DNA from 2 places in the Rhizobium laguerreae genome. Region 2 is predicted to be linked to the other one. Evidence: predicted binding sites of a transcription regulator. Region 2 holds the regulator's gene; the other holds the start of a gene.

Region 1 (3,415 bases), on a different contig from region 2:
AGACCAGCCAGGCGAAGATCGTCGCCGAGACGATCTCGAAATATTGCAGCGGTGCCAGCGTCGATGCCGGCGCTGCGCGATAGGCATAGACGCCGATGATGCCCGATATCGCGGCCATGGCGCCGACGCCGGCGACAAGGAACCAGGCGCGGCCTTCCGGCATGACGGGGTCGAAGAGATCGGAGCCGGTTCCCTGGCCCAGGAAAAGCAGGACGGCACAGAAGAGCAGGCCCCACATGCCCATTTGGAACTGCATCGCCCAGGGGTCTTCTCTGTGCGAGAGGACGCGGGTCATCAGCACGAAGATCGCAATACAGAGTGCGCTGACGACAGGCAGGAGCGCGATGTAGCCGACCTCTTCGAAACTCGGCTGGATGATCAGCATCGCTCCGAAGAAGCCGACGCCGCAGGCAGTGTAACGCCGCCAGCCGATCGTCTCCTTCAGGAAGATACCGCTGAGGATCGTCAGCATGATCGGTTCGACGAAGAAGATCGCAATCGCGTCGGCGACCGCCATGTATTTCAGCGTGGTGACGAAGGAGATCATCGAGATCGTGATGATCGCGCCGCGGATGGCATGGAACATGTTTTGGTGCCAGGAAAAATCGGCAAAGCTGCGCCGCCATATCACAATCGGCAGCATGCAGAGCGCCTGTACGGCGAAGCGGCCGGCGGTGATCTCCGCGGATGGGACGGTGACGATGGCAAGCTTGGCGAAAATATCGATGAGCGGCGAGAACATCACCGAGATAAACATCAGCACAAGCCCCATCGTCACGTCGGAGGCGGACGAAACGGGGCGGGCGGAGGTGCTGTTCATGATGAAATCCCTGTACTCAGGATATTGGTCACTCAGGATATTGATCGCTCAGGATCTTGCGACGGCCCTGTCGCACCAGTCCGCAAAGGCTGCGATCGCCGCATCCGCGCCGATCTCATTCAGTGTTTCGTGCCGCACGTCCTGATATATCTCAGTGCTGATACGGGAGAAGCCTCGGCCTTTCAAATGGTTTGACAGCCAGAGCACGGCTTTTCCACGCTCCGTCGCCGGGTCTTCTCCGCCGCCGACGAGATGGATCGGCATGTTCCGGGGCAGCCGGTCGAGGTGGGTTTTCTGCGGCGCCCGGAAGGTCAGTTCGAAAAGATCGAGCCAGAGAGAGACCGAGGCGGCAAAGCCGCAGAGCGGATCGGCGACATATTTGTCGACTTCATCAGGTCTGCGCGTCAACCAGTCGAACTCGGTGCGGCGGCCGGAAATGGATTTGCCCCAGGTGCCGAAGGTGAGCTTCGGCAGCAAGCCGCTCGGCACGTCGGAGCCCTTCAACATGCGCTCGGCAAGCAGGATCGCCTGGGCGGCGCGGCCGGCAAGGCCGACGGCGAAATTCGAATTCCAGACGGCGACGGCGTCGAAGTCGGCCGGAGCCGTGACGGCAGCGTTGAGAGCGATGAGGCCGCCCATCGAATGGCCGAAAAGGATCACCGGCAGGCCGGGATGGCGGGAGGCCGCATGGCCGCGCATGGCGACGACGTCGCCGATTACCCTTTCGGCGCCACTGCGTCGGGCGAAGCGGCCGATCGGCGCATCGGGCGCCGTCGTCTCGCCGTGGCCTCGGTGATCATGAGCATAGACATGATAGCCGCGCGCCGCCATGGACTCGGCAAAGGAGTGGTATCGTTTCGAATGTTCGGCCAAGCCATGGGATATCAACAGGATGCCGCGCGGAGGGGTGATGGCCTCAGCATGGTGATAGGCCAGCGACGCCCCTGGCACGGCCAGCCTTTGCGTTTCAGAAAACATGTGGGTCCTCCCGGCGACAACAGACCAGATCGCCGGGCAATTGCAACATGGGCATTTGATTATCCGATAACAAATTGCGGCCTTGTTGCGATTCAGGGTTGCGGTCTTTTGATTTTGATGCTTATTTGTTCCTGTATTGTTCTTTTTGGGGGTTGAAATGAGCAGCATGCAGTTGCGTACCTTGTCGTTTGCCGTGTCGATGATTGTTGCCGGCGCCGCCGTGGCGCAGGAGGCGGGCGGGCGCACCCGCTTCATTCTGGCGGCGAGCTGGCAGCCGGCCTTTTGCCAGACGAACCAGAAGAAAGCCGAGTGTGCGAGCCAGACCGGCGAGCGCCCCGACGCAACGAACTTTTCGTTGCACGGACTTTGGCCAATGCGGGAGGATTATTGCGGCGTGAGCGCCGAGCAGAAGGCCGCCGACAAGGATGGCGACTGGAACAAGCTGCCGGAGGTCACGCTTGCGGCCGAGACGAAGACGGCGCTGGCAAAGGCGATGCCCGGCACGCAATCCGGCCTGGAACGGCATGAATGGGTGAAGCATGGCACCTGCACGAAGATGAGCGCCGACGACTATTTCGGCGTCGGCATGCATCTCGTAAGCTCACTCAACGCGTCGGCCGTACGCGATCTTTTCGCTGCCAATATCGGCAAGCCGGTCAAGGCCGAAGCGATCAAGGCGGCTTTCGACAAGAGCTTCGGGCCGGGTGCCGGCGACCGTGTCAAGATGAGCTGCCGGCGGGCCGGCAATGTCAGGATGATCAGCGAGCTGACGATCGGGCTTTCGGAAGCCGCCGGGGCGACTTCGGCGAAAAGTGCCGGCCTCGCCGATCTGATCCAGGGTGCTGGAAAAACGTCGTTCGGTTGTGACGAGGGCGTCGTCGATGCTGCAGGCTTTTGACCGGAAATCCTGAGTAAACCGGGTTTCGGCGTTGCCCGCAGGCGCTGTTTCGCCTACATAGCGGCACAATCGAAGTTTCCCGCCCGGAGCAGCGCAGCATGGCACGTCAGTTCATCTATCATATGTCCGGCCTCAACAAGGCCTATGGCAACAAGAAGATCCTGGAGAATATCCACCTTTCGTTCTACCCGGATGCCAAGATCGGTATCCTTGGTCCGAACGGCGCGGGTAAATCCACCGTGCTGCGCATCATCGCAGGTCAGGACAAGGAGTATACCGGCGAAGCCTGGCTCGCCGAAGGGGCGACGGTCGGCTATCTGGAGCAGGAGCCGCATCTCGATCCCAACAAGACGGTGTTTGAGAATGTCATGGAAGGCGTTGCCTCGAAGACGGCCGTCCTCGATCGCTACAATGAATTGATGATGAACTATTCGGACGAGACGGCGGAAGAGGGCGCCAAGCTTCAGGACGTCATCGACAGCCAGAACCTCTGGGATCTGGAAAGCCAGGTCGAGATGGCGATGGAAGCCCTGCGCTGCCCGCCGCGCGACGCCGAAGTCACCAGCCTTTCCGGTGGTGAGCGCCGCCGTGTCGCGCTCTGCCGCCTGCTGCTTTCGCAGCCGGATCTGCTGCTGCTCGACGAACCGACCAACCACCTGGACGCCGAAACCATCGCCTGGCTCGAAAAACATCTGCGCGACTATCCGGGCGCCGTGATG
Region 2 (3,415 bases):
GCCGCCAGAACGTATCACCGCGATCGCCCGCGGCGCGGACGCGGCCTTCGAGATCGGCGATATCATCACCGGCAGGGCGCGGCTGACGCCGCCGGCAGGTCCAGCGCTTCCCGAGCTCAACGACTTCTCCTTCAGTGCTTATTTCGACGGCATCGGCGCGAATGGCTTCTTCTACGGCGCACCGACGAAGGCCGATCTGCAGGCAGGTCCGCAGGCTGCGAGATCGACGCCGGAAGCTTTGCTCGAAGGGCTCTACCGGCTGCGCAGCGGCATCGGCGACCGCATACGGTCGATCCTGCCCGGCGACACCGGTGCTTTTGCCGCTGCTCTGGTGACGGATGAGCGGCGCGCCATTTCGGATGCGACGACGGAGGCGCTGCGCCAGTCCGGTCTGGCTCATATCATCGCCATCTCCGGTCTCAACATGGCGCTGTCGGCCGGCATCTTCTTCGTCGGCTTCCGGATGCTGCTCAGCCTCTTTCCCGGCATCGCTGAGGCCTACCCGACGAAGAAGATCGCTGCCGCCGGCGCGCTCATCGCCGTCACCGCCTATTTCCTGATCTCCGGCTTTGCGGTCTCTGCAGAGCGCGCCTTCATCATGATGGCCATCATGTTGATTGCGGTCTTCTTCGACCGGCCGTCGATCAGCCTGCGCAACGTCGCGCTCTCCGCTCTCGTCATCATCGCCATTTCGCCGTCCGAGGTCTTGGGACCGAGCTTCCAAATGTCCTTTGCCGCGACATTGGCGCTGGTCTCGGGCTATCAGCTGTGGAAGGACCGGCGCGTCCGCGAAAACGCCTTTCTGAAGCTGCCGATCATCCGGCCGTTCGTTACGGTTGCCGGTTTCTTCGGCGGCGTCTTCCTGACCTCGCTGATCGGCGGTTTTTCAACCGCGCTGTTTTCGATCGAGCATTTTCATCGCCTGACCGCCTACGGCCTGCCGGCTAACCTCGCGACGATGCCGATCATCTCCTTCATCATCATGCCGGCAGGTCTGCTGGCGATGCTGCTCATGCCTTTCGGTCTGGATGTTTGGGCTTGGAAGATCGTCGGATTCGGCCTCGATTTGGTGATCGCGGTCGCAAAGACGGTGTCCGGCTGGGGTGGCAATATCGACGTCGGCCGCTTGCCCGCCTGGTATTTCGCCGTCGCCGTGGCAGGCTTTCTGCTGCTGACGCTGTTCCGCACCCGGTTGCGCCATGTCGGCACATCGATCATCACGGTCGCAACACTCATCCTGTTGCTTCTACCGGGTCCCCGGCCGCCCGATCTGGTGATTTCGGAGGATGGCAGTCTCGTCGCAGTCGTTGAGGCGGCGGCAATGGCTTCCAACCGTGAAAGACCGCCGGATTTCATCTTCGACCAGTGGCAGAGAGCGCTGGTCCGGCCGAGGCATGATCCGCCGAAGATGCTGGATGGTCCTGCTATCCCGCCTGAGGGACAAGACCGCCGCGTCAGGCTTTCCCGCGATCAGCAGAACGAAGCAAGGACCGCGATGCGGGCGGCCGCAGCGGCCGGTGACGCAGACCGCTTTTCCTGCGTCAAGAAGGCCTGGTGCACATCAAGGCTTGGCAATGGTCAGGTGGTAACCGTCATCGACAACGCCGGCTATCTCGGCCCGGCATGCGACGCGGCCGATATCGTCGTGACGTCGGTGCGCCTTCGCTTCAACAATTGCCGCTCAGGTGCGACGCTCTTCACCGGTGAGACGCTGCGCAGGACCGGTTCCATCGAGTTGCGCTTCACGGACACCGGCCTCGAGGTCGCAACCGCATTCGATGCATTGTCGCGGCCATGGATGCGCCATCGCGCCTATGACTGGCGCAGCAACAGTTTTACCGAATCCGGCTTGGCCAATGTCAGTGATAGCGGCGAATGAGACCGACGAGTTTACCCTGAACCTTGACACGGTCCGGCCCGAAAATCCGGGTCTCGTAAGCCGGGTTGGCCGCTTCTAGCGCGATCGAGGCGCCCTTGCGGCGGAAGCGCTTGAGTGTCGCTTCTTCGTCGTCGACCAGAGCAACGACGATGTCGCCAGGACTTGCGGTGCTGCCGTTGCGGATGATCACGGTGTCGCCGTCGAAGATGCCGGCATCGATCATCGAATCGCCCTTGACCTCCAGCGCATAATGTTCCCCGGAACCGAGCATGTCGGCCGGAACGACGATGTCGTGGGTATTGTTCTGGATCGCCGAGATCGGCACACCGGCAGCGATTCGGCCCATGACCGGCACGGAGACCGAGTTGCCGTTGTCGGCGACGGGTTTTGCGGGAGCAGGAGTGGCGACCGGCTGAGGTTTGCCGAGGCTGCCCTCGATGACGCTCGGCGAAAAGCCGCGCCGGGGCTGAATGCTGGGGCTGTAGGCCTCCGGAAGCTTGATGACCTCGAGCGCACGGGCGCGGTTCGGTAGGCGGCGAATGAAGCCACGCTCCTCGAGCGCTGTAATCAAGCGATGAATCCCGGACTTGGAGGCGAGGTCCAGGGCATCTTTCATTTCGTCGAAAGACGGCGGAACGCCGGATTCTTTCATGCGCTCGTGAATGAAAAGGAGAAGCTCCTGTTGTTTGCGCGTGAGCATCGACGTTGTGACCTCGTGATTGAAACAAATCCAGAACAGACACTATATGTTCCATATGTGTTCCGCAAGTAGCTAAATTTCTGTAAAGCTTGGTGCCAACTCGTTGAGATTTTTATTTTCATTCGCCGGATTGGCACAGATCTCTTGCAATGAGGGGCGCGCCGTCGCAGATCTCTTGCCGTTTCCAGGAGGGATATCATGAACGAGCATTCCGCCAAACCGCACCCGCTGGATCATGTCGTGCTGCCGGTCGTCAATATCGATCTGGCGCGCGAGAGGCTCGGCAAGCTCGGCTTCACCGTTGCCGCCGATGCGCGCCATCCCTTCGGAACGGAGAATGCCTGCGTCTTTTTTGCCGACAAGACCTATCTGGAGCCGCTCGGGATTGCGAACGTCGAGGAGAGCGAGGCATCGGCGCGGCAGGGTAATGTCTTCACTGCCCGCAACCAGGCCTTCCGTTTCCGCTGTGGCGAGGAGGGGCTCTCGGGGCTGGCTTTCGGCAGCAAGAATGCCGGCATCGACCATCAGGATTTCGTCGGCAACGGATCGAGCGCTGGCGAGATGCTGCAATTCACCCGGCCGATGACGATGCCGGACGGTTCCGAGACGATTGCCGGCTTTAAGCTGGCTTTCGCCGGCGACCTGCGCGCGCCTGATCTCCTGTTTTTCACCGTCGAGCGCGTCAATCCGCTACCGGCCGACCGCGCGGCGCTGGAGACGCATGCCAATGGCGTCACCGGCATAGTTGAGATCGCGCTTTGCACGCCAGAGCCGGCCGCCTTCGCTGCCTTCGTCGGCCTTGCCGTGGCGCAATCGGCAGTCGAGAAAACCGGTTT

What was found. Region 2 encodes LexA, which represses DNA repair genes until DNA is damaged. Its sites were predicted from a motif close to TGTTCNNNNTGTGTTCNG; they were not measured.
Region 1: the regulator LexA is predicted to act here: its motif matches at 1,925-1,942, upstream of HFO71_RS02405 (ribonuclease T2 family protein).

Annotation. Positions count from the first base shown of each region.
Region 1 covers NZ_JAAXQT010000001.1:492,624-496,038, forward strand. The annotation lists gene HFO71_RS02395 (DMT family transporter) at 1-820, opposite strand, end outside; gene HFO71_RS02400 (alpha/beta fold hydrolase) at 869-1,798, opposite strand; gene HFO71_RS02405 (ribonuclease T2 family protein) at 1,956-2,696, shown strand; gene ettA (energy-dependent translational throttle protein EttA) at 2,795-3,415, shown strand, end outside.
Region 2 covers NZ_JAAXQT010000005.1:209,049-212,463, reverse strand. The annotation lists gene HFO71_RS17460 (ComEC/Rec2 family competence protein) at 1-1,879, shown strand, start outside; gene lexA (transcriptional repressor LexA) at 1,860-2,579, opposite strand; gene HFO71_RS17450 (VOC family protein) at 2,778-3,415, shown strand, end outside.